Regions from separate parts of the Streptomyces sp. NPDC059895 genome, predicted to be linked through region 4. Evidence: riboswitches for the same ligand, from Rfam matches in the RefSeq annotation. Region 4 holds a riboswitch; each other region holds the start of a gene.
What was found. Region 4 has a riboswitch for cyclic di-AMP ahead of ACFV9M_RS28095 (transglycosylase family protein). Riboswitches for the same ligand answer to the same signal wherever they lie in the genome.
Positions count from the first base shown of each region.

Region 1 (7,806 bases), on a different contig from region 4:
GACCGTGACGGGCGTACGGCCGCTGTCCACGACGGCGTCGAGTTGCGCCGCGAACTGCCGCGGAGTGACGGTGAACTCCGCGATCCAGTCGGGCGGGTCCTCCATCACGGCGTGGTAAAGGAACACGGGGATGCTCCCCCCGGAGACCGGGGAACCGGAGGTCGGGGAACCGGAGACCCGGGAACCGGAGACCGGGAAACCCGTGTCGCCCCCCGAGCCACTGGCCCCGGTCTCCGCGCTGCTCGCCCCGGTCCCCGTACCTCCTATGCCACTTCTGTCGTCCTCGGCCCCCGTCATCGTGACTCCCGGGCGACGAGAGCCGCCCGCAGGGCCCGCCGGGCCCGCAGGTAGCCGATGGGTCCGTACGCCATCCCCCGGCGCTGCAACCGGGACAGACGGCGTGGCCAGGGATGGCTCCGGTCGTCGTGGGCGCCGGGTGTACGGGTGCCGTCGGCGTCCGCCTCGCGGGTCGCGGTCAGGGTGCGGGCGCGGGCGAGGCCGCGGGGCAGCCGGGCGAGGAACGCGGGGAGGAGGCCGGGACGGTTGACGAGGACGGCGGTGAGGTAAGCGGTGAGGCCTGCGCCGTAGCCGTAGGCCTGGGTCTCCAGGTCCTGCCAGGTCTCCCGGTGGTGGTGCCAGACCAGGGCCTGCGGGGCGTAGTGCAGACGGTGGCCCTGGGCGAGGACGCGGACGAACCCGTAGAGGTCGTCGCCCCCGCGTGCGGGCGTGCCGGCGCCGGTGGCAGGGTCGAAGCCGCCGACCGCGCGCAGTACGGAGCGGCGGAACGCCATGTTGGCACCGGAGCCGAACCGGCCCGCAGTGAACGGGAACAGCGGCTCGTCGGCGGGCGGGTCGGCCGGGTCGTACGTGCGGGCCTCGAAGCCCTTGGCGAAGCCGCCGTGGCTCTCCAGCAGCACCTGGGCGGGGGTGCGCAGCCGGGCCGGCAGGATCAGGCCGGTGACGCAGCCGAGGCCGGGGTCGGCGGTGAAGGGCGCGGTCAGTCCGGTCAGCCAGCGCGGATCGGCGACCACGTCGTCGTCGGTGAAGGCGATCACCTCGCCGCGCGCGGCCTCGACGCCCCGGTTGTGCGCGACGGCGAGACCGGGCACCGGCTCGGTCACGTACCGCACGCGTTCGGCGTACTTGCGTTCGATCAGGTCCCGGGTCGTGTCGGTCACGGGCGCGTTGTCCACGACGACGATCTCGAAGTCGGGGTGGTCCTGGGCGAGCATCGAGTCGAGCGCGTGGGCGAGTTGCCCGGCGCGTTCGCGGGTGGCGATGACGACACTGGTGTACGGCACGGAAGGCGCCGGAGGCGCCGCCCCCGCGCTACCGGACGACCGCTCGGTTGTCTCGGCGCCGTTCCCGCTCCCCGCCCGCTCCGGGACGATCCGCTCCCGGGCCAGGCCGGCGAGGACCGTCTTCGGGTCGGCGCCCTCCGGGACCCGCCCCAGGAGCGTGCCGATCGGCCGGCCGTCCCTCCTGACCAGCAGGAACACCTCGCCGTGGGTGACGGGAGGACTGCCCGGACCGGGCCTGAGGGCGGCCCCGGGACCCTCCAGGTCCAGCTCGGCGACCTGCACCGGCCCGATGTCGAGGAACCGCCGGATCTCCTGCTCCACGTGTGCGCGGGACATGAACCCCCCTGGTCTCATGAGCCTTCCCCTGCCATGAAGTCCCCCTGCCCTCACGGGCACCTCTCGCGACGAGCCCCCGGCCAACCGGCCTCCGACCCGGCCGACACGGCCTCCGGCCACGCCGACCCCGTCTCCGACCCCGCCTCCGCCCCCTTCCGAATCCGCCTCCGCCCCCCTCCGAATCCGCCTCCGCCCCCCTCCGAATCCGCGTCCGATTGCGCGCGTCGGACCCGAGTCGGGCCCCACACCCGAATCTCCCCGCCGGGCCCGGCGGTTCCGACTCTCCCCGCCAGGCCCGGCGATGCCGACCCTCCCTGGCGGGCCCGGTGATCCCGACCGTCACGATCGCCGCAACTGTCGCAACCGCCCCGCGCCCTTCAACGTCCGTGCGGCCGCCGCCGCGAGCCTCGGCCGGGCCCGTACGAAGTGGTGTGCGCGGCGGGAGGGCTCACGGCTGAGCCAGTGGAGCGCGGCGCCCACCCCCGGACGCGTCCACGCCCCCTCGTACACGGGCAGCTCGCCCGTCTTCAGCGAGTCCTTGTACTCGGCCGCGCCCCGCCCCAGATCGAGCAGGCCGACGCCCTCCGCGGCCGAGGCCTCGGCCATCCGCAGATGCAGCACCAGCCCCGGCGAGAACTTCGCGAACTCCGGGTCGTAGGCCGGGAACCAGCAGGCCAGCACGGTTGCCGAACGGAGTCCGAAGTGGGCGGCGACGGGCCGCTCACCGGCGTAGAGCACGGACAGCGTGCCGGAGCACTCCGGAGCGCGCGTCTCGGCAAGGGCGTCCACGAGCCGGGTGATCCACTCCTGCGCGAACCGGTCCCGGCGGCCGGTCCTGCGGTACTGCGCCGACTTCCACGCCATGAGCGTGCGCAGCGCGGCCGGGTCGCGCTCGTCGAACACGAACCGCAGCGGCCCGGCCTGGCGGCCCAGCCTGCGTTCCTTCGCGAGCGTCGTCTTCAGGAACTTCGGCGACTGCGCGCGCAGGCCGGACTCGTAGGTCTCGTACCCCTTCTCCACGTCGATGACGTAGGACGCGTACTCGGCGGCCACCTGCGGCAGGAACAGCCCCTGTTCCGCCTCCAGGTTGTCGAAGGCGAAGCTCGACAGGGAGCACGCGCGCATCAGTTCGTCCGCGTTCAGCCCGATGCCCGGGCTCAGTACGGCTCCTTGGGCGTCCGAGACGCCGTACGCGAGGGCCTGGCCGCGGCCGAGCCTGCCCCGCTCGTGGGGGAGGAAGCCGACCGGCTCACGCCCCTCGTACACCACCGCCACGCGCGCGCGGGGCCGCACCCGGCCCACCGCGTCGGTGAACTCCGGTTCCATGAACGGATTGCGCGGAACCGTGGACGCGGCGCGCAGCGCACGCCAGCGCTCCCGATCCCCCTCGCCGAGCTCCTCCGGCCTGAGCACACGAACACGTCCACTGCTCAACCTGACCCCCCGATCAAGTCCCCCCTGGACTCCTGGACGGTACCGCTCCAGGCGGTCAGGGCGGTAGGTAGCGGAGCATGTTGTTGCCAATCGGTGCAGAGGCCTTCAACCGTCCTGTACCCGGCGTTGCGTGAGAAAGCCGTTTCTGGCCGCCGCTCCCCGTTCTCCCGCGGATCGGCCTGCACGGACGGTGAGTTGGGGACGGCCGGGATCCGTATTCTCTGATCATGGCCGCACCCTTCGCAGATGCCGCGCGCTGCGCCGCGTACTCCCTCATCGCCACCGACCTGGACGGAACGCTGCTCCGCGGCGACGACACCTTCTCCGACCGGTCGCTCGACGCGCTCGCGCGGGCGGCGGCGGCCGGCGCCCGCCACCTGGTCGTGACGGGCCGCCCGGCACCCCGGGTGCGGCCGCTGCTGGCGAACCTGCACAGCAGGGGACTCGCGGTGTGCGGACAGGGCGCGCAGCTGTACGACGCCGGCACGGACCGTCTGCTGTGGTCGGTCACCCTGGACCGGGACCTGGCGGAGACCGCGCTCGGGAAGATCGAGGCGGAGGTCGGCGAGGTGTACGCGGCCGTCGACCAGGACGGCGTCGACGGGCTGACGCTCATCGAGCCGGGCTACCGGATGCCCCACCCGACCCTGCCGGCCCTGCGCGTCGGGTCGCGCGACGACCTGTGGCGCGAGTCCATCAGCAAGGTGCTGCTGCGCCACCCCACCCTGTCCGACGACGAGTTGGCGGCGACGGCCCGCTCGGTGGTCGGCTCGCTCGCGACCGTCACCATGTCGGGGCCGGGCACGGTGGAGCTCCAGCCGTGCGGCATCACCAAGGCGACGGGTCTGGCGCTGGCGGCCGAACACCTCGGGCTGAGGCCCGAGGACTCGCTGGCCTTCGGCGACATGCCCAACGACATCCCGATGTTCGATTGGGCGGCGCGCGGTGTCGCGATGGCCAACGCCCACCCCGAGCTGAAGGCGGTGGCCGACGAGGTGACGACGTCGAACGAGGACGACGGCGTAGCCGTCGTCCTCGAACGCCTCTTCCCCTAGGACATGTGCCGCGGGGTGTGTGCCGCGGGGCCTGTTCTGCGGGGTGTGTCCTGAGCCTCGGGCAGGTCAGTACGCGCCGAACACGTTGTCGATGGAGCCGTAGCGGGCGGCCGCGTAGTTGCAGGCCGCGGTGATGTTGGCGACCGGGTCGTACGGGTCGTACGAGGTGCCGGGCACGTGGTACGCGGCGAAGGTCGGGTCGATGACCTGGAGCAGCCCCTTGGACGGGGTGCCCTTGGCCGCGTTGGAGTCCCAGAGGTTGATGGCCTTCGGGTTGCCCGACGACTCGCGGAGGATGTTGCGGTGGATGCCGTTGTACGTGCCCGGGATGCCGCGCTCGGCCATGATCGCGAGCGACTCGCGGATCCAGCCGTCGAGGTTGTCGGGGTACCCGGCGACCGTGGTGGCCGACGTCGTGGCGACCGACGTCGTGGGGGCGGCGGAGGCGCTGGTGGCGGCCATGAAGGGAAGGGAGAGCACGGCGGCGCCGGTGCAGACGGCGGCGACGGTGCGGGCGAGGCGGGTGCGGCGGGGCTGGGTGGCAGCAGACATGGCGGACTTCCTCTCCGGCGCCTGCGGGGTGAGCTGTCGGGTTCGGGCGGGGAGGTGCCCGGCCGGCCGCCGTACGGGTACGGCGGCACGACTTCACCCCTAGCCGGGGCCGTTACGTGCGTGACGTACGGCCCGGCGTTCTACCTGGGTCCCCCGCTCCTGCCGTGCGTGAGTGTTCGTCGATGGGTGGTGAAGGGCGGCGGCAGGATTCGGCGTCCGCCCGACTGAGCGGAACGTATGCGAGAGCACATGTCCGGAACAAGTGGCGGAATCACACCACACCCCCATTGACCATGATCCGCGCAGTATGGGGTGCTTGATCCTTTGCTGTCGTAAAACGTCAACTCACCTGAGGCAAAGCGGAATCACAGGGTCCGGTGTGAGGAGTGGGGTGGGGGGTGGAGTGAGCCAAGTCACCCGCCATCGCAATAGGGGTCAAACGGACAATGAGTCATAAGTCCTTTTTAAAAGGGCGCGTTGTGGAGGGGGGGTGGAAGGTGCGGAGGGGGGCGGAGCGGTGCGGAGGGGGGTGGGGGGTGCGGAGGGGGGTGGGGGTGCGGAGGGTGCGGGAACTGTCCGGTCGTGGCCCCGGGGCGCCCCGTAGGGCGGGTCGGCGGCGGGGGCGGAACCTCCCCGGTGGTGCCCGTCGTTGTCATGACGGCGGCCGTTCGGGCGGCAGGGGGATGCGCGGGCCCTCGTGGGTCGGTGGGCGGGCGGCGGGGGTCAGGGGGCGGGGTGTGTGGTGCGGCGCAGCCAGGGCGACGCGGCCAGTACGGCCAGGCCGGTGGCGACCGCGATCGCACCGCTGACGCCGTAGTGGACGGGCCGGGACACGTCGTCGTGGAGCCGCGCGGCCTGCGCCTGGATGCCGCCCGCGAGTGCCGCGGAGAGGAACCACAGCGCCATGGTCCACCCGGCGAAGGCGGCCGGGGCGAGCCTGGAGGTGGCCGACAGGCCCGAAGCCTTCACGAGGACGTCGCCGAGGCCGAGCAGCAGGCACGAGCCCACGATCCACCAGCCGGACATCGGGTGCGCGTCGCTGTCACCGCGCCCGCTCGTCGGCACCGCCAGCAGCAGGGCCGCCAGACCGCCGAGGGCGACCCCGAGCGCGATCGTGGGCCCGGCGCCCGGCCCGCGGCGGCCCGGCCGTACCCACAGGACCGCCACCGCCGGCGCGAGGACGGCCTCGAAGGCGCAGAGCGCCGGCAGGTACCAGTTCGCCGGGAAGCCGAAGCCGGGGATCGCGGTCCCGGCGCCCGCCGAGCCCGGCAGCAGTGTGGTGGAGTACGTCCGGAGGAGGGCGAGGTCGAAGACGGTCGAGGCGAGGAAGAGTACGACGCACGGACGCAGCCGGCCGCGTTCCCGCGCGGTCACCGCCGGACTGGTGAACAGCACCGCGAAGCAGGCGACCGGGGCCAGTACCGAGATCAGGGTGAGCAGGTTCACGAATTCTCAGGGTCAGTCACCCCGACGCGGCCAGGTGGACCGTGAACGCGGTGACGACCACGGCCCCGGTGACGATCCGGTGGCCGCCCGGCGTACCGGGGCCGAGCGAGCGAGGGACCGGGGGGAGACCGTGACCTTGCCGGCCGTCGGTACCGATCGAGGGGCGCGCCTTCGCCCGGTCGGGTGAAGGCTCCCGGTCGGGTGAAGGCTCCCGGTCGGTTGAGGGTGGTCGGTCGGCTGACGGCGGTCGGTCGGTTGGGGGAGGCCGGTCGGTTGAGGGTGGTCGGTCGGTTGGGGGAGGCCGGTCGGTTGAGGGCGGTCGGTCAGGTGACGGCGGTCGGCCAGGTGGCGGCGGCCGGTCACGTACTGCGCCAGGCCGCACGTCATGCCGATCGCGGCCGCCGCGAAACCCCCAGTGCCGGCCGTGGTGATCGCCGAGCCCGCCGGTGATCACCGGTCCCGCGAGGGCGCCGAGGCCGAGCGCCGCGCAGTAGAGGGCGAAGTCCGCGTCGCGGCGGTGGTCGTCGGCGCGCCGAAGCGTGCCGACCAGGGTGGCGGCGTTCGGCCTGGCGAGCCCGGTGCCGGCGACGATCAGGCCGAGGCCCGTCCAGGTCGTGCCGGCGGTGGGCACGGCCAGGGCGTAGAGCCCGCAGGCGGTCAGGACTCCACCCCACAGCACCGCGCGGTACGGGCCCAGGACACGGTCGGCGAGTCGGCCGCCGGCGACGGAGGCCAGGTGGGCGAGGGCGCCGAAGGCCGCCGCGAGGGAGACGGCGGTCCCGGCCGGCAGGCCCAGACCGCCGTGGGCCACCGCGTCGGAGAAGTAGAGGACCAGAACGGCCTGCACCCCCAGGAAGGAGAAGCGCTCCCAGGCCGTCAGGCCGCAGAGGGCGAGCAGGCCCCCGGGCCGGCCGGGGAAGCGGCGGCCCGGGACGGCGTCGTTGCGCGGAGGGGGCCGGTCGGCGGATTCGGCGTCCACCTCTGCGCTGGACATGAATCACTACTTCCCGGTCAGTCGATAAATGTCCGTTCGTATCGGCTGATCAGAAACATACCGGTCATGATCGGAAGCCGCCCTGGCTCATCCGGGCTCCTCTCGTCGCCTCCCGGTCGAGCGACCTGGGGGGCCGGGGGACGTGGGGGCTTATCAGTGATCGAAACGTGACCGGATACGCTGACTCGAGTGATGGCAGCGACCTATCGACAAACCGTGTAACCGCCAGTAGACACCAGCAGACAGGAGACCCCTCGTGACCGTCGTCGGGCCGTTCGGGCTGAGCGTGCGGGACCAGGCTCTGGAAGCCGATGTCCAGGCCGGATTGGCGGCTGTCGAGGAAGGCTTGCTCGAGGCCACCAAGAGCGGGGTTCCCTTCATCACGGAGGCCGCCCAGCACTTGGTGCGGGCGGGCGGAAAGCGGTTCCGGCCCCTGCTCGTGATGCTCTCTGCACAGTTCGGCGACCGGCACGCGCCGGGGATCGTGCCGTCGGCCGTGGTGGTGGAGCTCACCCACCTGGCCACGCTGTACCACGACGACGTGATGGACGAGGCGACCGTACGGCGCGGGGTGCCGAGCGCGAACACACGGTGGGGGAACTCGGTCGCCGTCCTCACCGGGGACTTCCTCTTCGCCCGCGCCTCGCACATCCTCGCCGACCTCGGGCCCCAGGCGGTCCGGGTGCAG
Region 1 is NZ_JBHWKO010000045.1:7,261-15,066, forward strand. It holds gene ACFV9M_RS34005 (polysaccharide deacetylase family protein) at 1-126, opposite strand, end outside; gene ACFV9M_RS34010 (glycosyltransferase) at 294-1,637, opposite strand; gene ACFV9M_RS34015 (GNAT family N-acetyltransferase) at 1,977-3,050, opposite strand; gene ACFV9M_RS34020 (HAD family hydrolase) at 3,299-4,126, shown strand; gene ACFV9M_RS34025 (transglycosylase SLT domain-containing protein) at 4,193-4,678, opposite strand; cyclic di-AMP (ydaO/yuaA leader) riboswitch at 4,684-4,863, opposite strand; gene ACFV9M_RS34030 (hypothetical protein) at 5,402-6,124, opposite strand; partial or broken gene ACFV9M_RS34035 (oligopeptide:H+ symporter) at 6,452-7,118, opposite strand; gene ACFV9M_RS34040 (polyprenyl synthetase family protein) at 7,375-7,806, shown strand, end outside.
Region 1: another riboswitch for cyclic di-AMP. It lies ahead of ACFV9M_RS34025 (transglycosylase SLT domain-containing protein); the one in region 4 lies ahead of ACFV9M_RS28095 (transglycosylase family protein).

Region 2 (7,806 bases), on a different contig from region 4:
TCAGTCGAGGAGGCGCTCGCGCAGCCGCTCCCGGGTCGCCGGGGTCAGCCCGAGGCCCTGCTCCAGATAGGCGTCCACGCCGCCCCACGTCTCCTCCACGGTCTCGAACGCGGCCGTGAGGTACTCCGCGCGGGCGTCGAAGAGGGGGCTGAGCAGTTCCATGACCTCGGGGGAGTAGGCCGAGGGGGAGGTGCCGCTGCGGCGCACCTTGTAGCGGCGGTGCGTGGCGTTCGACTTCAGGTAGTCGTCGAGGATCGCCTCCCGCTCGACCCCCACGGCGAGCAGTGTCACCGCGATGGACAGGCCCGCGCGGTCCTTGCCGGCCGCGCAGTGCATCAGGGCGGGGACGCTGTCCTCGGCGAGCGCGTGCACCACCTGGGAGTGCTCGGCGGTGCGCTCCTTGATGATCGTGCGGTAGGAGACGATCATCCGGTCCGCGGCCTGGCCGTCCGCGAGGATGGCGCGCAGCTGCTCGATGTCGCCGTCGCGGACCATCCTCCAGAACTCGGCGCCGTCCGCGGGGTCCGACAGCGGCAGGTTCACATTGCGCACGCCCGGCAGCTCGACGTCCGGGCCCTCCAGCTTCTGGTCGGCCGCGTTGCGGAAGTCGAAGACGGTGTGCAGACCGAGGGAGGACAGGAACACGGTGTCCTCGTCGGTGGCGTGCGCGAGGTGGCCGCTGCGGAACAGCACGCCGTGACGCACCCGGCGTCCGTCGACGGTCGGCAGGCCGCCCACGTCCCGGAAGTTGCGCACACCGGCCAGCTCGGGCTCGGTCGACGGGATCTGCTGCGTCACAGGTGCTCCTCCGGTCGTCGGTCCCGCTCGGCGCGGCTCGGGTGGCCGACGGAACACTTCCCCGACCATACGGTAAGGATTCCCGGGGCCAACGGGTTGTCCACAGGCGGGCGTCCCCGGTGGCCCCGAATGGTTTTCCACAGGCGTTGCTCCGCGGGACACCGGCCCCTGATGATGTTGGTGCTTGATCGCACCTGTTCGAATCAGTGGGAGATCGTGATGCCCGAGTCCGCCGCCGACGGCCGTACCTGGCTCCTTTCCGGGCCGCACAGCAGCTACGCCGTCCATGTCACCGAGGCCGACGAGCTCGTGCACCTGCACTGGGGCCCCCGGCTCGCCCTCGCCGACGCCGAGGCGCTCGCCGTGCGCCCGCTGCCGGACTACTGGTCCTTCGAGTCCCCGCTCGACGGCCGGGAGGAGTATCCGGTCGAGGGCGGCGCCCGCTTCGCCCGCCCCGCCCTGTCCGTGCGCACCGTCGGCCGGCGCGGAACCGAGTGGACCTTCACCGGACACGAGACCGAGGGCGACGAACTGCGGCTGTGCTTCCGGGACGCCGGTCTGGCCGTCACCCTCCACTACCGGATGCGCGACGACGTCGTGGAGCGCTGGACGACCCTGCGCAACGACGGCGACGAGCCCCTGGAGCTGCTGCGCGCCGACTCCGCCACCTGGACCCTGCCCGACCGCGACGGCTGGCGCCTGTCCCAGCTGCACGGCCGCTGGGCCGCCGAGTCCCGTCTCACCCGCGCCCCCCTCACCTACGGCGAGAAGGTCATCGGCAGCCGCCGCGGCCACACCGGCCACCAGCACCTGCCCTGGGTGGCCCTGGACACCGACGCGACCGAGGAGCGCGGCGAGGTCTACGGCTGCGCCCTCGGCTGGTCCGGCTCCTGGCGGATCGCCGTGGCCCAACTGCCCGACGCGCGGGTGCAGATCACGGGCGGCGCCGGGTACGACGACTCGGGCCTGCTGCGGCTGGCGGCGGGGGAGTCCTTCACCACGCCGCTCTTCGCCGGTCTGTGGAGCGACGCAGGCTTCGGCGGCGCGAGCCGCGCCTGGCACGCCTACCAGCGCGCGTACGTGATCCCGGACGCCGAGCGGGACCGGCCCGTGCTGTTCAACTCCTGGGAGGCCACCTTCTTCGACATCTCGCAGGAGCAGCAGGCGGCCCTCGCGCGTCGCGCCGCGGCCATCGGCGTCGAGCTGTTCGTGGTCGACGACGGCTGGTTCGGTGCCCGCACCGGCGACCACGCGGGGCTCGGCGACTGGAGCCCCAACCCCGACCGCTTCCCGAACGGCCTCAAGCCGCTCGCGGACCAGGTCCACGGGCTCGGGATGCGGTTCGGTATCTGGGTCGAGCCCGAGATGGTCAATCCGGACAGCGACCTCTACCGGGCGCACCCCGACTGGGTCCAGTTCCAGCCCGGACGGAAGCGGACGGAGTTCCGCAATCAGCTCGTCCTCAACCTCGCCCGCGAGGACGTCCAGGAGTACCTCTGGCAGCAGCTCGACACCCTCCTGTCCAGCGCGCCCATCGACTACGTCAAGTGGGACTTCAACCGCTGCTTCACCGACGCCGGCTGGCCGGACGACCCCTACCCGCAGCGGCTCTGGGTCGACCATGTGCGCGCCCTGTACGCCCTGTTCGACCGGTTGCGGGCGGCTCACCCGGGCGTCGCCTTCGAGTCCTGCTCCGGCGGTGGCGGGCGGATCGACCTCGGCATCGTCGGCCGGACCGACCAGGTGTGGACGTCCGACAACACCGACCCGCTGGACCGGCTCGCCATCCAGCACGGCTTCAGTCAGGTGCACCCGGCGCGGATCATGGCAGCCTGGGTCACCGACAGCCCCAACACCCAGCTCAACGGCCGGACCAGTTCGCTGCGCTTCCGGTTCGTCAGTGCCATGGCCGGTGTGCTGGGCGTCGGCGGAGACCTCTCCGAGTGGACCGAGGAGGAGCTCGCCGAGGCGCGCGGCTGGGTCGAGCTCTACAAGGAGATCCGGCCCCTCGTGCAGCACGGCGACCTGTACCGGCTGCGGCCGCCGGAGGGCGGCCTGAGCGCCGTGCAGTACGTGCGCGGGGACGAGAGCGTCGTCCTCGCCTGGCTCCAGGCGCAGCGCTACGGCGAGCCGGCACCGGCGCTGCGGCTGCGCGGCCTGAACCCGGCAGAGTCGTACGAATGTCTTGAAACGGGCGAAGTGCACCGCGGGGCGGTGCTGCTGCACCACGGGTTGCGTACCGGGCTGCGGGGCGACCTCGATGCGGCGGTTATCCGACTGCGTCGCATCTGAGAGTTCTGTCCGGATTGGATTCCTTCATCACAACTCGCCCTCACATAAGGGCCCCTGGATACGCGTCACGTGAGGAGCGTCATATCCGTGACGGTGCGTCGCCCGTCATGCTCACGTAATCAAGGTGTTTCTCAGGGGTATTGCGAAAAGTCCGGGCGCCGTGGTGCACGGAAAGTGACGGGGAATTCTCACAGAGGATCAAGAGAAAGGCGTGAACAGCGCAACCTCTGCTTGTCCCTGTGCGTCTTGGTCGCTTACGTTCCACACCAATCCGGACGGACGCCCAATCCTGCCGCCGCTCGGAGCCCGCACACACTCACCCGTACGTGGCAGGAGCGGGGGACCCACAGGTAGTACCGCCTGTTCCGGTCTCCGGAACGGCTAGGGGTAAAGCCGTGCCTCGGCACGGCCGGGCATCTCCAGCCCGCACCCGACAGCTCACCTCGCAGGCGCCGGAGAGGAATTCGCCATGCCCGCGAAGGGTAAGCACCGCCGCCCCAAGACCCCGCGCTTCTCCCGTTCCATCGCCGTCGCCGGAACCGGCGGAGCCGCGCTCGCCCTCCCGCTCATGGGTGCCGCCGGCGCCCATGCCGCACCGGCCCCGTCGGCGGCCCAGTCGGTCTCCTCCGTCGCGGAGAAGGCCGTCCAGGCCGCTCCGGCCGCGCAGCAGGCCACCGCCGACGCCAAGTCCGCCACCAAGTCCGCCACCGAGACCCGGACCTACACGGTGCTGGCCGGCGACTACCTCGCGAAGATCGCGGACGAGCAGAGCGTCAGCGGCGGCTGGCAGGAGCTGTACGAGGACAACCGTGAGGCCGTCGGCGCGAACCCGTCGCTGATCCACCCGGGCCTCAAGCTGTCGATCGGCGAGAAGGCGGCCACGACCGGCACCACCAAGTCGCCGTCCACGTCGTCCGGTTCCTCCTCCTCGTCGAAGTCGTCGCAGTCTTCCAAGACGTCGCAGTCGTCGAAGTCCACGCAGTCCTCGACGTCGGCGAAGTCCTCCGGCTCCTCCGGCTCCTCCGCCGAGTCGACCACGCAGTCGGCCGAGAACACCACCGCCTCCAGCGGCTTCGTCCTCCCCGCGGCGGGCGCCGCCATCGGCACCCCGTACCGGATGTCCGGCAGCATGTGGTCCAGCGGCTACCACACCGGCGTCGACTTCGTCGTCTCGACCGGCACCTCCCTGAAGGCCGTCGGCGCGGGCACGGTCGTCTCCGCCGGCTGGGGCGGTGCCTACGGCAACCAGGTCGTCATCAAGCTCGCCGACGGCTACTACGCCCAGTACGCCCACCTGTCCTCGCTCTCCGTCTCGGCCGGCCAGACCGTCTCCGCGGGGCAGCAGATCGGCCTGTCCGGCGCGACCGGCAACGTGACCGGCCCGCACCTGCACTTCGAGATCCGCACCACGCCGAACTACGGCTCGGACATCGACCCGGTCGCCTACCTCCGCGCGCACGGGGTCTCCGTCGGCTGACCCCTCGCACGACCACCCGCCCGGCACGCCACCGAAGGCCGGACCCGTTCCCCCGGGTCCGGCCTTCGGTGTCTTTGCGCGTTCATGATCACTGTGTTGCGGTCGTATGGCAGGTCCCGCCGGACCGTCGACAGCGGGGACGAAGTCGGGACACAGTGATCCCGTCAGGGGGCAAGCGGTTTCCGCGACCCTTCCGCATGTCCGATCCCTCGAACGTCGTTCGGCACCGTGGACGGCGAACCGGGCCGTCGCGGGGTGGCCGACCACGCGACCACTCTCATCGTGAAGGACCACAAGTGAACCCCACCCGACGCCGAAGAACCGTCGCCGTCGCCGTCACCGCCGCCGCCCTGCTGGCCGGGCTCTTCTCCGCGCCCGCCGGCCAGGCCGCCGAGCAGCCGCGCCGGATCGTCGAGAACCTCGACCGCGGCCTGGTCGCCGTACCGTCCGGCGAGGGCACCTTCCTCAGCTGGCGCCTGCTCGGCACCGAGTACGCCCGCTACGGCGACGCCATCGCCTTCAACGTGTACAAGAACGGCCGCCGGCTCAACCGCGAGCCGATCAGGAAGTCGACGACCTACCAGGACGACTCCCCGGGCACGGGGACCTACACCGTGCGCGCGGTCGTCAACGGGCACGAGCAGCGGCCGAGTTCCGCCGCCCTCGACTTCGCCGACGGATACGCCGAGATCCCGCTCGCCGCGGCCGACGGCTACACCGTCCAGCACGCCTGGCCCGGCGACCTCGACGGCGACGGACGCTACGAGCTCGTCGTCAGCCGGCTCTCCCAGACCCGGGACAGGTCCGACCTGCTGGAGGCCTACACCCTCACCGGCGAGCGGCTCTGGCGGGTCGACCTCGGCCCCGGCTCCTACACCCAGGTCGGCGGGAACGGCGCCAACGACCCGGCGCCCGCCGCGATCAGCGGATCCACCGCGATCGGCGGCTACCGCAACGACGACAACGTCACCGTGTACGACCTCGACAGCGACGGCAAGGCCGAGGTGCTGGTGCACACGGCCGACGGCACCACCTTCGCGGACGGCGGGCGGGTCACCGCCGCCTCGCCCGCGAACCAGTTCGTCTCCGTGATCGACGGCGCCACCGGCACCGAGCGCACCCGGCAGCCCGTCCCCGACGACTTCGTCGCCGACGGGCCCTCCGGCGGCCACTTCGGCATCGCCTACCTCGACGGCGTCCACCCGAGCCTGGTCACCAAGCTGGTCACCCGCGTAGGCGCCAAGCGCGGCACCTTCCGGATCCTCTTCCAGACCTGGGACTTCGACGGCACGGACCTGACCCGCCGCTGGAAGTACGTCGTACCCTCCGACAGCGGCGCGACCAGCTTCCACCAGATCCGCACCGTCGACGTGGACAGCGACGGCCGGGACGAGATCGCCGACGGCAACTACGTCGTCAACAGCGACGGCACCCTGCGCTACGTCGTCGACGGCGCCGGGCACGGCGACCGCTTCCACATCGCCGACCTCGACCCCGACCGCCCCGGCCTGGAGGGCTTCGCCATCCAGCAGGCCGAGCTGGGCGTCGTCCCGAACTTCCCCTGGTACTACTACGACGCCGACACCGGCGAGCGCCTGGTCACCGGGCAGCACCCGGCCGACTGGGTGAACGACACCGACATCGACGTCGGCCGCGGCAGCACCGGCGACATCGACCCCGACCACCCCGGCTACGAGTACTGGACGTCCACCGCCGACGTCACCGCGCCGGGCGCGGGCGTCTACAACGTCCAGGACGGCAAGGTCTCCACGACCACGCCCAGCGTCAACTTCCGCATCTGGTGGGACGGCGACAAGGCGTCGGAGAACCTCGACTACACGTACGTCGAGAAGTGGGACCCGGCGACCCAGACCAGCACGAAGATCTTCGAGCCGTCCGGAGTCGTCTCCGGCGCCCGCAACGCCACCCCGTTCTACGGCGACATCCTCGGCGACTGGCGCGAGGAGATCCTCGCCGAGACCGCCGACCACACCGCCCTGCGCCTGTACACCACCACCGAGCCGACGAAGACGCGCCTCTACACGCTCGCCCAGAACCCCGGGTACCGCCTCGGCTGGACCGTGCGCGGCTATCTCCAGTCGACGTACACCGACTACTACCTCGGCACCGAGACCCGCCGCGTCCCCGCGCCCCACGTCACGACCCCCTGAAGGAGCCCTCTCCCGTGACCACTTCCCGCAGGGCCTTCGGGGCCCTGGCCGCCGGTGCGGCCCTGGCCGCGCTCGCCCCCGCCGCGGAGGCGAGCGCCGCACCCCGCCACCGCCGCCTGATCGCCCACGACGACTTCCGTCACGGTCTGCGCCAGTGGGCCGTCGAACTGGAGAAGGGCGGCACCGTCACCGCCTCCCGGGGCACCCTGGAGGTCGACGTGCCCGCCGGCGCGACCATCTGGTTCAAGCAGCGGCTCGAAGGGCCGTACGTCCTGGAGTACACCGCCACGCCGGTCTCAGCGGGCGGCGCCAACGACCGCGTCTCGGATCTCAACAACTTCTGGAACGCCGTCGACGCCCGCTCCCCGGACGACCTCTTCGCCACCGAGAGGAACGGCGCGCTCGCCGAGTACGACCACCTGAAGACGTACTACGTCGGCTACGGCGCCAACACCAACACCACCACCCGGCTGCGCCGCTACGTCGGCCAGGCGGGGGTCCGGCCGCTGGTCTACGACTACACCGAGCCGCTGCTGGTGGCGAACGAGCCGAACCACGTCCGCATCGTCTCCGACGGTTCCACCGTCCGGTGGTGGAACAACGGGCGGCTCGTCTTCGACTACACCGACCCGGAGCCGTACACCGCGGGGCACTTCGCGTTCCGCACCACGTGGAGCCACTTCCGGATCAGCGACTTCCGGGTGTGGTCACTGCGTCGACACGGCTGACGGCAGACCTTATTCCCACATTGGTGAATTCTTTAGGAGTGGCTTATCTCACCGCCCGTCAACCCCTTCCTACGGTCGCGTAAGTCACATTCGAAGGTGAATCATGCACTGTTGTGGCAGACGATTCGAAGAGTGACAGCAGATCAGTGATCGGGTCGTACGTGGCGGTGGGGGACAGCTTCACCGAAGGCGTCGGCGACCCCGGCCCCGACGGGGCGTTCGTCGGCTGGGCCGACCGGTTCGCGGTGCTCCTCGCGGACCGGCGGCCCGAGGGCGACTTCCGGTACACCAATCTGGCGGTGCGCGGGAAGCTGCTCGACCAGGTCGTGGCGGACCAGCT
Region 2 is NZ_JBHWKO010000017.1:32,263-40,068, forward strand. It holds gene ACFV9M_RS20775 (tyrosine-protein phosphatase) at 1-798, opposite strand; gene ACFV9M_RS20780 (alpha-galactosidase) at 1,018-3,090, shown strand; cyclic di-AMP (ydaO/yuaA leader) riboswitch at 3,398-3,555, shown strand; gene ACFV9M_RS20785 (peptidoglycan DD-metalloendopeptidase family protein) at 3,560-4,567, shown strand; gene ACFV9M_RS20790 (hypothetical protein) at 4,864-6,738, shown strand; gene ACFV9M_RS20795 (DUF6250 domain-containing protein) at 6,753-7,466, shown strand; gene ACFV9M_RS20800 (SGNH/GDSL hydrolase family protein) at 7,613-7,806, shown strand, end outside.
Region 2: another riboswitch for cyclic di-AMP. It lies ahead of ACFV9M_RS20785 (peptidoglycan DD-metalloendopeptidase family protein); the one in region 4 lies ahead of ACFV9M_RS28095 (transglycosylase family protein).

Region 3 (7,806 bases), on a different contig from region 4:
GTCGCACGCCTCGCGCAGCACCCGCAGATAGGCGGGGGAGTGGAACCGCATCCCGCCGGCCCCCTGCACCACCGGCTCGACGATCACCGCGGCCAGTTCGCCGGCGTGCCGTTCGATCGCCGAGCGCAGCCGCTCCGCGTACGCCTCGTCGTGGTCGGCGGGCGGCGCGTCCACGAACACCTGGCGGGGCAGCACCCCGGTCCACAGCTCGTGCATGCCGCCCTCGGGGTCGCACACCGACATCGGCTGCCAGGTGTCGCCGTGGTAGCCGCCGCGCCAGGTCAGCAGCCGCCGCTTGCCGGGACGGCCGAGCGAACGCCAGTACTGCAGGCACATCTTGACCGCGACCTCGACGGACACCGATCCCGAGTCGGCGAGGAACACGTGCTCCAGCCCCTCGGGTGACATGTCGACAAGGAGCTTCGCCAGCCGTACGGCGGGTTCGTGGGTGAGCCCGCCGAACATCACGTGGCTCATCCGGCCGAGCTGCGCGCGCACGGCCTCGTTCAGCACCGGGTGGTTGTAGCCGTGGATCGCCGACCACCAGGACGCCATGCCGTCGACCAGCTCGCCCGAGCCGTCGGCGAGCCGCAGCCGGACCCCGCTCGCCGACTCCACGACGAGCGGCTCGGCCCGGCCGGGCATCGGACCGTACGGATGCCACACATGCCGCCGGTCGAGGTCCAGCAGCTCCGGCACGTCCAGGTCAGGCATTGGGCGCGAGATCCGTCCCGGCACCCCGGCGGCGTACGGCGACCAGGTCGGTGCGGGGCTCACCGGCCGCCGCCACCGGGGCGGAACCGCAGACACCGCCCGCCCCGTGCGACCCGCAGCCCGCACCCTCGTGCGCTCCGCATCCGGCGCTCCCGTGCGACCCGCAGCCCCCGTCCTCGTGCGCTCCGCGCCCGGCGCTCCCGTGCGACCCGCAGCCCCCGTCCTCGCCGGCGGCGACGACGGCGCGGTGCTCCGGCAGCGTCACCTGCTCCACGCCCTCCACCTCGAAGCCGGCGTCCGCGATCATCTCCAGGTCGGCCCGGCCCGCCTGCCCCTCGCTGGTGAGGTAGTCACCGAGGAAGATCGAGTTGGCCAGGTGCAGCGCGAGCGGCTGCATCGTGCGCAGATGGACCTCACGTCCGCCCGCGATGCGCACCTCGACGTCCGGGCACACGAACCGCACCATCGCCAGGATGCGCAGGCACCGCTGAGGGGTGAGGTTCCACTCCTTGGCGAGCGGGGTGCCCTCGAACGGGATCAGGAAGTTGACCGGCACCGAGTCCGGGTCCAGCTCGCGCAGCGAGAAGACCACGTCCACCAGGTCCTCGTCGCTCTCGCCCATTCCGGCGATCAGCCCGGAGCAGGCGGACAGGCCCGCCGCGTGCGCCTTGTGGACCGTGTCCACCCGGTCGGCGTACGTGTGCGTGGTCGTGATGTCCGCGTACGTCCCCTCGGACGTGTTCAGGTTGTGGTTGTAGGCGTCGGCGCCCGCCGCGCGCAGCCGCTCCGCCTGGCCCTCGGAGAGCAGACCGAGGCAGGCGCACACCTCGACCTCCTCGTTCCGCTCCTTGATGGCCTTGATGGTCTCGGAGACCCGGTCCACGTCCCGGTCCGTCGGACCGCGCCCACTCGCCACCAGGCACACCCGCTTCGCCCCGCCGGCCAGCCCCGCGGCCGCCGCCTCGGAGGCCTCGTCGGGCTTGAGCCAGGTGTACTTGAGGATCCCGGCCGTGGAGCCGAGCCGCTGGGAGCAGTAGGAGCAGTCCTCGGGGCACAGCCCCGACTTGAGGTTGACGAGGTAGTTGAGTTTCACCCGTCGCCCGAACCAGTTCCGGCGCACCCGGCCGGCCGCGGCCACCACGTCGAGCAGGTCGTCGTCGGACGTCGCGAGGACGGCCAGCGCTTCCGCACGGGTCGGCAGCTCGCGCCGAAGCCCCTTGTCCACCAGCGTGTTCAGCAGGTCCATGAGAGCCGATCCTGTCCTACCGAACCGCTCCGGGCCAAGGTAGGGATCGCACAACACGCCCGCTTCGACGTGTGGGTATTGCCACACCATGGGCGGCCACACCTGCCGCTAGTGTCTGTCCGCTACCTACAAAAGCACCGGAGGAACCATGGCGTTCGGCTGGATCGACGAGCAGGCGGAGCTGCGCCGCCGCGCCGGACTCGTACGGACCCTGCGTCCCCGGCCGGCCGACTCGCCGCTCCTCGACCTCGCGAGCAACGACTACCTGGGCCTGGCCCGTCACCCGGAGGTCACCGAGGGCGCGGCGCGGGCCGCCCGGACCTGGGGCGCCGGCGCCACCGGTTCCCGTCTCGTCACCGGCACCACCGAACTCCACGCCGAGCTGGAACGGGAACTGGCCGGCTTCTGCGGCTTCGAGGCGGCCCTCGTCCTCTCCTCCGGCTACGCCGCGAACCTGGCGGCGGTCACCGCGCTGGCCCCGTACGGAACCCTGATCGTCTCGGACGCCGGGAACCACGCCTCGCTCATCGACGGCTGCCGGCTGGCCCGCGGCACCACCCAGGTCGTAGCACACGCCGACCCGGACGCCGTGCGCAAGGCGCTCGGCACGCACCCGGGCCCGGCGCTGACGGTCTCCGACACGGTGTTCTCGGTCGACGGCGACGCGGCCCCGCTGGCCGCCCTCGCCGAGGTGTGCCGGGAGCACGGGGCCGGGCTGGTCGTCGACGACGCCCACGGGCTCGGCGTCCTCGGCACCGGCGGGCGCGGCGCCCCGCACGCCGCGGGGCTGGCCGGCGCCGGCGACGTCGTCGTCACGGTCACGCTGTCCAAGTCGCTCGGCAGCCAGGGCGGGGCCGTGCTCGGTCCCGCGCGGGTGATCGAGCATCTGGTGAACGCGGCCCGGACGTTCATCTTCGACACCGGCCTCGCTCCCGCGGCGGCGGGCGCCGCCCTCGCGGCGCTGCGGCTGCTGCGCCGCGAACCGGAACGCGCGGCACGCGCGCGTGCGGTCGCGGGCGACCTGCACGCGCGGCTGACGGCCGCGGGTCTGGAGGCGGTGCGTCCGGACGCCGCGGTCGTCTCCGTGCGTGCGCCGTCCCCGGAGCGGGCCGTGCGCTGGGCGGCGGACTGCCGGGCGGCAGGCCTGACCGTGGGCTGCTTCCGTCCTCCCTCCGTGCCCGACGGCGTCTCACGCCTGAGGCTGACCGCCCGTGCGGACCTCTCCGAGGCGCAGATCGAACGCGCTGTACGAGTGATCGGCGAGACACGACCATGAGTCGGCGTGACACGGCCGTGCGCCGGGATACGGGTGGGGGGTAGGGGTCCGGGCGTTCCGGACGAAGGTCAGCGGAACGCTGCCGTGAAGCCCGTCCAGCTCTCGGGGGAGAAGAGCAGGGCGGGTCCGGCCGGGACCTTGGAGTCGCGCACGGCGAGCAGACCGGCCCACGGTCCGGTCTCCGGGCGGGCCGTCTCCACGCAGTTGTTGGCGCCCGTGCTGTAGCTGCTGCGCAGCCACCGCAGATCCTGCGGACGGTGGCGGTCGTGCAGGTCGGTGCTGGAGGGTACGTTCCGAGGCAGTGCAGTCATGGTGCCTCCTTACGCGCCGTCAGCTTTCGCGGCGATGTAATCCAGTGTGTCCTCGGGCGAAAGAGCGTGCACCCGAAGGGCGTTGAAGGCCTCGGTGTAGGCCTGGAGGTGTTCTTTCCGTTCGAGGTAGAGGCTACTCGTCAAGTGGTCGAGAACAACCACATCCAGATCAGAAGTGCTCGTAAACGAGAAGATAACGAAAGAACCTGTGACTCCGATATGAGCTCCGGCACTGAACGGCAGTACCTGGAGCGTCACTTGGGGAAGCCGGCCCGCCTCCACGAGCCGGTCCAGTTGCCGCGCCATGACCTCCGGGCCCCCCACCTCCCGGTGCAGCACGGCCTCGTCCAGCACCGCGTTCAGCGTCAGCGGCGGCTGCACGCGCAGTACGTCCTGGCGGGCCAGCCGCACCTCCACCAGAGTGTCCAACTGGTCCGCGTCGGCGCCCTCGACGGCGGCCCTCGTCACCGCCCGCGCGTACTCGGGTGTCTGGAGCAGCCCCGGGACCACGGTCGTCTCCAGGGTGCGCATCGCGCTCGCCTGCGACTCCAGGCTGATGAAGTCCCGGTAGGCGGGCGGCAGTACACCGCGGTAGGCGTGCACCCAGTGGTCCCGTCCGCCGCTGTCGACGGATCCCGCCAACGCCAGCATCAGCTCGCGCAGTCGGGGATCGGTCACGCCGTAGGCGTCGAGGAGTAACCGCACATCGGCCGGTTTCGTACCGCTGGTGCCGGTCTCGATCCGGCTCACCTTCGACTGGTGCCAGCCGACGAGCCGGGCCGCCTCCCCACTGGTCAGGCCGAGGCGGGCGCGCAGGGCCCGCAGTTCGGCGCCCAGTTTCCGGCGGCGTACCGCGGGACCGTGCTGCATAGAGCTCTCCTTACTCCCTACGAGCCGTCCAAATACGCTCTGCCGTGGCAGAGTTCACCGCATCGAGCGACAGATATATGCACATCTTGGTGGATCGCCACCGGTGACGGCCCGCTGATGGCAATCTGGCGACGAAGCACCAGTCCGGGACCGTACTCGAACCATCCGCACCGTGTCGGACTCCGGTCCCGTGGGAAAGGGACGGCATCGCCATGGCAGACCATCTGGAAGCATCCCTCACTCTGCCGAGCGACCCGGCCTCGGTGTCCACGGCTCGCGCGTTCGTGCTGACCACGCTGGGGGGATGGGGTCTTCCCGCGGAGGCGGAGACGGCCGACACCGTCCGCCTCATCGTCTCCGAGCTCGCCACCAACGCCGTACAGCACACCTTCGGGCAGTCGCCCACCTTCAGGGTGGACCTCCGGCTCGACCGGGACGAGCTGCTGCGTGTCGGCGTCACCGACAGCCACCCGCGCTTCCCCAGGCGCCTGCCGGCCGCCGTCCAGCAGGACAACGGCCGCGGCCTGGTGATCATCCGGTGGCTGACCGCGGAGTGCGGCGGAAGACTCCGCGTCCGCCCCACCCGCGAGGGCGGCAAGACCATCTCCGTCGACCTGCCGTGGACGGTGCCCGTGGAACCGGTGGCGACGGCGGGCCAACAGGAACCTTGACCCCGCGCGGCTTCCGGGGCGGGGGACGTGGAGCGGTGAGGGGCGTGGAGTACGTGTGTGGGGGGTGGGGGACGGAGGGCGGGGCGGAGGGTTGCGGGGATGGGGCGCGGGCGCGGGGGTGGGGTGCCGGGGGGCTTGGGGGCTCGCGGGTGTGGGGTCACTGGGGGCTGCGCGGGGAGACGGGCCGCACGGGAGCGGCTGTCCGCCGGACGAGTGGTGTGCGGGGCGCGGGCGCGGGTGTCCGCCGAACGGGTGGTTTCTGGCGGGCGTGAGCGCGGGCGACGCGCTCGGCCGGCAGGGGGTGGCGTGGGGGTGGCAGCGGCCGCCGCCGGAGGGGCGGAGGAACGGCGGAGGAGCGGCGGGGCAACGGCGGAGGAGCGGCGGAAGGCGTGGTGTTCCGGAGCCGGACGAGGCGAGGCGGAAGCCGACCGGTGGGGGACTGGCGAGGCTCCGCGACTGGGGAGGGCTGTGGAGGGCTGTGAAGCTGTGGAGGCCGGCGTGAAGGCCACGGAGGGCGGTTGAACGGCTGCGGGACGGCCCTGGGCGGGGCGCAGGCGGCGCGATCGGCCGGCTGACGGCCCTCACGCTCCCACGGCCGCCCATGGCCCTGATCCGCCCCTGATCCGCCCCTCCCGGCACCCGGAGCCGGGCTCCAGGGCGGGGCTGCGGGGGGCGGGGCTGCGCGGCCGGGCTCCGGAGGCGGTGGCGGCGCGTCAGGGACGCCGCCACCACCCCCGGAGGGTCACTTGACCCGGCCGCGGAGGATCACTTGACCCGGCCGTACCAGACGCTCTTGGTCCAGATCTTCTGCAGCCTCACCACGTCCCCGGTCTTCGGGGAGTGCCAGATCTTGCCCTTACCGGCGTAGATCCCGACGTGGTAGACGTACGACCCCGAGTGGAAGAACACGAGGTCCCCGGCCTTGCGATTGCTCGCCGAGATGTGGCGGGTCTTGTTGTACTGCTGGGCCGCCGTACGGGGCAGTTTCTTGCCCGCCTTCTTGAACGAGTACAGCGTGAGCCCGGAGCAGTCGAACCTGTTCGGTCCGGTGGCCCCGTACTTGTAGGGCGAACCCTTTTTGGAGGCCGCGATCTGGAGTGCCTTCGTCGCCGGGGTGACGGCCGCTGCTTCGGAGGCGACACCCGGGACCACGATCGAGCCGCCCACGGCGGCGATGGCGAAGGCCGAGGCCGTGCCGGCCCGGGCCATGAGCGACGGGACACGATTGAGCGCAGTCATGCGCAACCCTTCGTCAGCCGCCTGTGAAGGATGACCTGTCGGATTCGGGCTGGCGAAGTTGCCCGGCCGCTGCTGCGGCTTCACCCCAAGGGCTGCTCGGTCCGGTCGTGGCGCGACCGCTCCGGCGACCCGTCGTGCTTGGGTCCTCCACTCCTGCCGATGCACTCCTGTCGACCGGTCATCCGGGCGGCGGCAGGACTCGGCGTCCGCCCGGACCGCCCCGCCGCTTGTGGCGGGGGCTTGTCGTCAGTCAGGGATCTTGGCGCACCGATGTCCGAAAATCCCAACGCAACCGGGGATTTGTGGGGTTACTCACCACTCACCCGTTCGGGTGGACACCCTGATGGCGGGTCAGGTGTCAAGGCGACGACATACCCCCCGACCAGCGCCGGAACCTGACGTTCCGGCGCGGTGCCCCTCATTTCGCGCAACCGCTGTGGGCTGGAAAAAGCAGTCGAGGATAGGCCGCCCGGGGGTACGCCGTTCGGTCCGTTTCAACTCGGGGCCGAGCGTCACGCTTTCGGCGAACACGGAGCCGTCGGGACACCCGTACGTCATCGGTCGGGGAGCGGAGGCATCGTGACGCGCGCCGTGCGGCGCTCCCCGTCCAGCACGCGCAGCGCCCGCGCGAGCGTCGGCGCGTGCAGTTCGCTCTCGCCCCGCTGGTGCATCAGCGTCAGCGCGTCGCGCAGCGCGGTCGCCCTGCCGACCAGTGCCTGGGCGGCGCGCAGTCCGCTGTAGGTGTCGCCGTGGCGGGCGGGGTTGATCCGGCCGAGCAGGTCGACCACCTCCAGGTAACGGTCGATCAGCTCGGCCTCGGCCCGGGTCAGCGCGGGCAGCGGAGGCAGCTCGGGAGGCAGCATCGGCGGCTCACCCCACACCCGGCAGGCCGCCGGAAGCCCGGCGGGCCGGGACCACCCGGTCCACCAGGCCGTACTCCACGGCCTGGCGGGCGTCGAGGATCAGGTCCCGTTCGAGGTCGGCGTCGACCTGCTCCGGGCGGCGCCCGGTGTGCCGTACGAGCATCTCCTCCAGGCGGGTGCGGGTGCGGGCCAGTTCCCCGGCCTGGACGACCAGATCGCTCGTCTGTCCCCGCACCGGCTCCGGCAGCGCCGGCTGGCGGAGCACCACGCGCGCGCCCGGCAGCACGGACCGCTTGCCCGGTGTGCCCGCGGCCAGCAGGACGGCGGCGGACGAGCCGGCCTGGCCCAGGCAGACGGTCTCCACGTCACAGGTGACGTACCGCAGCGTGTCGTAGACGGCCGACATCGCGCTGAACGAGCCGCCCGGTGAGTTGACGTACAGCGAGATGTCCCGGTCGGGGTCCCGGTGCTCCAGGTACATGAGCTGGGCCATCACGTCGTTCGCCGCGGTGTCGTCGATCGGCGTGCCCAGGAAGACGATGCGCTCCTCCAGCAGCTTGGAGTACGGGTCCAGCGTCCGGTGCCCCGAGCCGGTGCGTTCGGTGAACTCGGGCAG
Region 3 is NZ_JBHWKO010000036.1:70,623-78,428, reverse strand. It holds gene ACFV9M_RS31265 (adenosylmethionine--8-amino-7-oxononanoate transaminase) at 1-714, opposite strand, end outside; gene bioB (biotin synthase BioB) at 707-1,960, opposite strand; gene ACFV9M_RS31255 (8-amino-7-oxononanoate synthase) at 2,109-3,236, shown strand; gene ACFV9M_RS31250 (DUF397 domain-containing protein) at 3,305-3,547, opposite strand; gene ACFV9M_RS31245 (helix-turn-helix domain-containing protein) at 3,557-4,417, opposite strand; gene ACFV9M_RS31240 (ATP-binding protein) at 4,630-5,088, shown strand; gene ACFV9M_RS31235 (C40 family peptidase) at 5,854-6,327, opposite strand; cyclic di-AMP (ydaO/yuaA leader) riboswitch at 6,331-6,542, opposite strand; gene ACFV9M_RS31230 (hypothetical protein) at 6,882-7,190, opposite strand; gene ACFV9M_RS31225 (ATP-dependent Clp protease proteolytic subunit) at 7,198-7,806, opposite strand, start outside.
Region 3: another riboswitch for cyclic di-AMP. It lies ahead of ACFV9M_RS31235 (C40 family peptidase); the one in region 4 lies ahead of ACFV9M_RS28095 (transglycosylase family protein).

Region 4 (7,806 bases):
CGCCCGCCTCCTCGACCTCGTCCAGGTCATGGACCGCATCCGCGCCGAATGCCCCTGGTCCTCCCAGCAGACCCACAAGGGACTGGCGAAGTACGGCATCGAGGAGGCGTACGAACTCGTCGAGGCCATCGAGGACGGCGACCGCGACGAACTCCGCGAGGAACTGGGCGACGTCCTCCTCCAGGTCGTCTTCCACGCCCGTATCGCCGAGGAGGACCAGGAGTCCCCCTTCTCCGTCGACGACGTGGCGGGCACGATCGTCACCAAACTCGTCCACCGCCACCCGCACGTCTTCGGCGACGCCACCGCGACCACCCCCGAAGAGGTCAAGGAGCACTGGCTGCGCACCAAGGCGGTGGAGAAGCGCCGGGACTCGGTCACCGACGGCATACCCCTCCACCAGCCGGCCCTCGCCCTGGCGGCCAAGCTGGCGTCCCGGGTGCGGTCGGCGGCCCTGGAGGTGCCGGTGCCGGCCGCCGGGGGAATCGGCTACGAACTGCTCACCCTGGCGGCGCGGGCCGAGGCGCGGGGAGTGGATCCGGAAGCGGCGCTCAGAGCGGCGGCCCGGACCTACCGGGACGCGATCCGTGCGGTCGAGGGCGTGGGGGATTAGTACCGTGGCGGGGTCTTGATTCCGTGGTGGGACGGCGCGGGGGGTTCGTATGGAGCGGGAGCAGGAGGAGCGGACCGCCGGGCGGGCGGCCGGTCCCGCGGGTGACCACGTCGACTTCCGCCACGGCACCTTCCACGCCCCCGTGATCGGGGCCCAGTACAACTACGCGCCAGCGGTGCCCGCTCCCGTCGCCCCCGCCGACACCTGGCCCCGGCTGCGCGCCGTCCGCCGTCTCACCCTCGGCATACGCCCGGTCCGCCGCTTCGGCGAGGAGCCGACGCTGCCGCCGTACGTGCGCCGTGACGTGGACGACGCGCTCGACCGGATCGTCGGGGACCGGCTGCGCACCGGCGGACTGGCCGTGGTCACCGGGGAGGCGCTCTCGGGCAAGTCGAGGACGGCCTGGGCGGCACTGCGCCGCGCCGGCGGCGCCGGGACGCGCGTCCACATCGCCCAGCCGGGCACGGACCTGCGCGGACTGCCCGCCGCCCTGCGCGGCCGCGACCGCTCCGGCCGCCACGTCCTCTGGCTGGACGATCTCGAAGGCCACCTCGGCGCCCAGGGACTGACGGCGGCGCTGCTGGCGGAGTGCGTGCACGAGAGCGTCCTCGTCCTGGCGACGATGCGCGACGAGGCGTACGACGCCCACCGCTTCGGGGACGGGCCGACCGCCCGCGTGCTGAGCGGGGCGCCCACGGTCGGGCTCACCTGCCGTTGGAGCGAGACCGAACTGGCCCGCCTCACCGCGGCCGCCGACCCGCGCCTGGTGGACGCACGGCGGTACCGGGGTGCCCTCGGCGTCACCCAGTTCCTCGCGGTGGGCCCGGAACTGTGGGAGGAGTGGCGGCGGGCCGGCCGGCCGGCGGCACGGCCGAGCGGACACCTGCTGGTGCGCCTCGCCGTCGACCTGGCCCGCTGCGGCGTCATGGCGGCCGTGCCCCTGGCGGAGTTCGAGCAGCGCACGGCACGGTCCTTCCCCGCGTCCGACCTCGACTGGGCGGCCAGGCCCCGGCTCGGCGTCGTGGGCCTGCTGGTCCCGGGGGAGGAGACCGGGACCTGGCGGGCGAGCGGGCCCCTGGTCGCGGACGCCCTGCGGTCCTCCGAGCTGCCGCCACCGGGACCCGACCTGTGGTCGTTCGCCGCCGAGACGGCCCGGGAGCACGGCCCGGACGACTTCGACGCGGTGGTCCGGGCGGGCCGTGCCGCGCTGCTCGGATGGGCGGAGGCGGACGACGAGTACGCGGTGTGGGCCCTCGCCGACCTCGCGGCCCTGGCCGGGGACGACACCGACGCCCGTTTCTGGTACCGGAGACTGGCGGAGCTGGTGCCGAGGCTGGCCCAGCCCTTCGCCGAGTACCTCCGGCGGCGGGGTGAGGACGACGAAGCCGTCTGCTACCTCATGAAGGCGGCCGGGGCCGGCCACGAGCGTGCCGTGAACGACCTCGGCCCCCTCCTCCTCGCCCGGGCCGAACACTGGCTCGCCCGCGCCGCCGACGCCGGTTCGACGCCCGCCGCCGAGCAGCTCACCGCCCTCCGCGCGGCCCTCGCCGAGGACCGGGCTACCGTCGAGGAGTGACCGACCAGCCCCGCCGCGACACCGACACCCCACCGGCCCCCGAACTCTTCACCTGGGAGTTCGCCACCGACCCCTACCCCGCCTACGCCTGGCTGCGCGAGCACGCCCCCGTGCACCGCACCAGGCTCCCCAGCGGAGTGGAGGCCTGGCTGGTCACCCGGTACACGGACGCCAAGCAGGCCCTAGCCGACCAGCGGCTGTCGAAGAACCCCGCACACCACGACGAGCCCGCGCACGCCAGGGGCAGGACCGGCATCCCCGGTGAGCGCAAGGCCGAGCTGATGACGCATCTGCTGAACATCGACCCGCCGGACCACACCCGTCTGCGGCGCCTGGTCAGCAAGGCGTTCACCCCCGGCCGCGTCGCCGAGTTCGCCCCCCGCGTCCAGGAACTGACCGACCAGCTCATCGACCGGTTCGCCGCCCAGGGGACCGCCGACCTCATCCACGACTTCGCCTTCCCCCTCCCCATCTACGCCATCTGCGACCTGCTGGGCGTCCCCAGGGAGGACCAGGACGACTTCCGCGACTGGGCCGGGATGATGATCCGGCACGGCGGCGGACCGCGCGGCGGTGTCGCGCGGTCGGTGAAGAAGATGCGCGGCTACCTGTCCGAGCTCATCCACCGCAAGCGCGAGGCGCTCCCCGCCGAGCCCGCCCCCGGCGAGGACCTCATCTCCGGCCTCATCCGCGCCTCCGACCACGGCGAGCACCTCACCGAGAACGAAGCCGCCGCCATGGCCTTCATCCTGCTGTTCGCGGGCTTCGAGACCACCGTCAACCTCATCGGCAACGGCACCTACGCCCTGCTCACCCACCCCGGACAGCGCCGGCGGCTCCAGGACTCCCTGGCCGCGGGCGACCCCGGCCTGCTGGAGACCGGCGTCGAGGAACTCCTGCGTTTCGACGGCCCCGTGGAACTCGCCACCTGGCGCTTCGCCACCCGCCCGCTGACCATCGGCGGCCAGGACATCGCCCCCGGCGACCCCGTCCTCGTCGTCCTCGCGGCCGCCGACCGCGACCCGGAGCGCTTCACCGACCCCGACACACTGGACCTCTCCCGCCGCGACAACCAGCACCTCGGCTACGGCCACGGAATCCACTACTGCCTGGGCGCCCCGCTCGCCCGGCTGGAGGGCCGGACCGCGCTCGCCACCCTCCTCACCCGGCTGCCCGACCTGCGCCTCGCGGCGGACCCGGCCGACCTGAGGTGGCGCGGCGGTCTCATCATGCGCGGACTGCGCACCCTCCCCGTGGAGTTCACGCCCCCCGCGCCCCGCTGAGCGCCCACACCTCGCTGACCGCCCACACCCCGCTGACCGGCCCACACGCCGCAGCCGTCCGCTGACCGACCGTCGTGTGAGGGAACGGCGAAGCGGAGGTGACGGCTTCTCGACTCTGTGATCTTCACGTGATCCGCGCGGCATTAACTTGTGACAAGTGATCGTGTGCCGATACGTTCACTCGTCAGCGCGGCGCCTCGGCACCACCCGTCGCGCGGTCAATGCTGTCTCGAGAAAGGCCCCCCGCATGCTCACCGGGAACGGTCGTCATCGTCGCCCCCGCCAGGCCCCGGCCCTCCTCGTCGCGGCCGGCGTGACCGGCTCGGCCATCGCCATCCCGCTGCTCGGCGCCACCGGCGCGAGCGCCGCGGACAACACGGTGTGGGACACGGTGGCGGAGTGCGAGACCGGGGGCTCCTGGAGCGCCAACGAGGGCGGCGGCGAGTACGGCGGCCTGTCCCTGACGCAGGAGAACTGGGAGGCGTACGGCGGGCTCGACTACGCCCCGCGCCCGGACCTGGCCAGCCGCAACCAGCAGATATCCGTCGCCCAGAAGGTCCTCGCGGACCAGGGCGTCGGCGCGTGGGGGACCTGCGGGCTGACGTCCGGTCTGAGCGCGGACTCCGGCTCGGAGGACCTGGACACCGGGGTGGCCGAGGACTCGTCCGACTCCTCCGTGACGTCCGGCTTGTCCGACCTGTCCCGGGAGTCGTCCGACTCCTCGGACTCCTCGGACTCCTCGGACTCCTCCGCCTCTTCCTCCAACTCCTCCGGCTCCTCGGCGGATGCAGGCGAGGACTCCACGGACTCGTCCACCGAATCCGCCACGGATTCTCCGGAAACGTCCGCGTCGTCCCCTTCTTCCTCTTCCGCCTCCGCGTCGGACAAGTCCGCCACGTCCGACACGTCCACCGGTTCCGGCGCGAGCGGCTCCTCGGCGGGCGGCGGCTCGTCCACCGCGACCCCGGAAGCGGACGACTCGGGCAACCCGGGTCAGAGCGCGGGCGCTTGGAGCCTGGTCGACACCGGTTCGGCCGACGCGGTGACCGGCGGCACCACGGCCGGCGCCACCGCGTCTGACGACACCGCGTCCTCCTCCGGCCGCCACCGCGGCGGCAGCGCCGACGAGGACACGGCCGACGGCACCACCACCGCCTCCTCCGGCCGGCACGCCGCCGACACCCTCGGCGGCACGGCGGCCACCTACACCGTCCAGGCGGGCGACTCCCTCGTCACCATCGCCGACTCCCTTGACCTCGACGGCGGATGGCGTGCGCTCTACGCCGAGAACAAGGACGTCATCGGAGCCGACCCGGGCGACATCGTGCCCGGTCAGACGCTCGCGACAGGGGTCGAATAGGGCGTAAAAGCCGTGAAAACGGGGGGAGTTCGCGTCATGCTTCGCGCTGAATGTCCGGTTTGGCGAAAGTGTGGGATGAGTCTCAGAAGCGCTGATCGTCTTTGATATTCCGCCGATCGCCTGCCTACGGTCATGACCGCTCGGCAACCCGAGCCCCGGCCGTCGCAACGCCGAATCCTGCCAGCGGCCATCCGGGAACAGTCGTCGCGTCAAGCGCCGCAGGCAGGAGCGGGGGACCCAAGGTAAGTGCCGCACCGGGTGGTCGACGGACGCGGCTAGGGGTGAAGCCACGCCTCCCGGAGAGGCGTGGCCGGGCAACTCAACCGGCCCGAACCCGACAGCTCACCTCGCAGGCGTCGGTGAGGGGATCGATCCATGCTGTTTTCCGGCAAGGGCAAGCACCGCCGTCCGTCCAAGGCCACCCGCGCCATCGCCGTCGCCGGTGTCACCGGCGCCGCCGTCGCCGCCCCGCTGATGGCGGCCGGCAACGCCTCCGCCGCCACCGCCTCCGAGTGGGACACGGTCGCCCAGTGCGAGTCCGGCGGCAACTGGTCCATCAACACCGGCAACGGCTACTACGGCGGCCTGCAGTTCTCCGCCTCCACCTGGGCCGCGCACGGCGGCACGCAGTACGCCGCCACCGCCGACAAGGCCACCAAGTCCCAGCAGATCCAGATCGCCGAGAAGGTCCTCGCGAGCCAGGGCAAGGGCGCGTGGCCGGTCTGCGGCAAGGGCCTGTCCGGCGCCGCCTACACCGGCGGTTCCTCGTCCGACTCCTCCTCCGGCTCCTCGACCGACTCCTCGTCCGGCTCCGGTTCCTCGAACTCCGGTTCCTCGGACTCCGGCACCACGAGCCGTTCGACCGAGCAGCAGAGCGCCTCCCGCTCCGCCGAGCGCCCGGCCGCCCAGAGCCAGAAGACGGTCACCACCCCGACCGGCGAGAAGGTCGAGAAGGGCGACGGCGAGTACAAGGTGGTCACCGGCGACACCCTCAGCTCCATCGCCCAGGAGCAGGACGTCGCGGGCGGCTGGGAGAAGCTGTTCCAGCTCAACAAGGACATCGTCGACGACGCCGACCTCATCTACCCGGGCCAGCAGCTGCACCTGAAGTGACACCTGACTCCCAGGGCGGCCACAGCTCCCGCACAGCCGCGGTCCGCACACTGAAGACCTCGTGAGGGTCCCCCCCGTCCCCACGAGCGCCCCGCTCCGGCGCGCGTTCCCCCGTACGCGCCGGAGCGGGGCTTTTCTTTGCCCGCCCGCCATCCGCCTGTTGGTCACCCTCTTTGTTCCGGGCGGGAACAATGTGTACCGTCAGCCTGTCCACGGGGCGGTCGGTCGGCTGCCGGCGGCCCCGGGACGGTTAGGCTCTAGTCGCAAGGCCACAACAAGGGATCACCAAGGGCCGCCCGTGGCCCACGTGCCCCGCACAACCAGCGTCACATCCCACGAAGGAGATGCTCGTGCCGTCCATCGACGTCGTCGTAGCCCGGGAAATCCTGGACTCCCGAGGCAACCCCACGGTCGAGGTCGAGGTCGGCCTCGACGACGGCAGCACGGGTCGTGCCGCCGTTCCGTCCGGCGCCTCCACCGGAGCCTTCGAGGCCATCGAGCTCCGCGACGGTGACCCGAACCGCTACCAGGGCAAGGGCGTCGAGAAGGCCGTCCTCGCCGTCATCGAGCAGATCGGCCCGGAGCTGGTCGGCTACGACGCCACCGAGCAGCGCCTGATCGACCAGGCCATGTTCGACCTGGACGCCACCGACAACAAGGGCTCCCTGGGCGCCAACGCCATCCTCGGCGTCTCCCTCGCCGTCGCCCACGCCGCCTCCGAGGCCAGCGACCTGCCCCTCTTCCGCTACCTGGGCGGCCCGAACGCGCACCTGCTGCCGGTGCCGATGATGAACATCCTGAACGGCGGCTCGCACGCCGACTCCAACGTGGACATCCAGGAGTTCATGATCGCCCCCATCGGCGCGGAGTCCTTCTCCGAGGCCCTGCGCTGGGGCACCGAGGTCTACCACACCCTGAAGAAGGTCCTGAAGAGCAAGGGCCTGTCCACCGGCCTCGGCGACGAGGGCGGCTTCGCCCCGAACCTCGGCTCCAACCGCGAGGCCCTCGACCTCATCCTCGAGGCGATCAAGGAGGCCGGCTACACCCCCGGCGAGCAGATCGCCCTGGCGCTCGACGTCGCCGCGTCAGAGTTCTACAAGGACGGCTCCTACACCTTCGAGGGCAAGGACCGCTCCGCCGCCGAGATGACCGAGTACTACGCCGAGCTCGTCGAGGCGTACCCGCTCGTCTCCATCGAGGACCCGCTGTTCGAGGACGACTGGGAGGGCTGGAAGACCATCACCGCCAAGCTCGGTGACAAGGTCCAGCTCGTCGGCGACGACCTGTTCGTCACCAACCCCGAGCGCCTCGCCCGCGGTATCGAGGAGGGCGCCGCCAACGCGCTGCTCGTGAAGGTGAACCAGATCGGTTCGCTCACCGAGACCCTCGACGCCGTCGAGCTGGCCCAGCGCAACGGCTTCAAGTGCATGATGTCCCACCGCTCCGGCGAGACCGAGGACGTCACCATCGCCGACCTGGCCGTCGCCACCAACTGCGGCCAGATCAAGACCGGCGCCCCGGCCCGCTCCGAGCGCGTCGCCAAGTACAACCAGCTGCTGCGCATCGAGGAGATCCTCGACGACGCCGCCGTGTACGCCGGCCGCAGCGCCTTCCCGCGCTTCCGCGAGGTCTCCAAGGGCTGACCAGCCCCCGGGTGAGGCTCAGCCAGTCGTACGTACGTCCCCGTACTCGGTCCCGTACCGTGTCCGGGGACGTACGCACGTGTGAGACGGGAGGCGGGGACAGGTGGCCGTGAAGGACCGGGACCGTTTCTCGACCGCTACCAGGATCCGGCTGCTCGGCGAGCAGACGGCGGCCCGCGTCTACCGTTCCCAGACCAAACGGCAGGCCCGCCGCTCGC
Region 4 is NZ_JBHWKO010000029.1:92,118-99,923, reverse strand. It holds gene ACFV9M_RS28115 (nucleoside triphosphate pyrophosphohydrolase) at 1-613, shown strand, start outside; gene ACFV9M_RS28110 (sel1 repeat family protein) at 663-2,189, shown strand; gene ACFV9M_RS28105 (cytochrome P450) at 2,186-3,472, shown strand; gene ACFV9M_RS28100 (transglycosylase family protein) at 3,720-4,832, shown strand; cyclic di-AMP (ydaO/yuaA leader) riboswitch at 5,037-5,203, shown strand; gene ACFV9M_RS28095 (transglycosylase family protein) at 5,208-5,945, shown strand; gene eno (phosphopyruvate hydratase) at 6,296-7,588, shown strand; gene ACFV9M_RS28085 (septum formation initiator family protein) at 7,692-7,806, shown strand, end outside.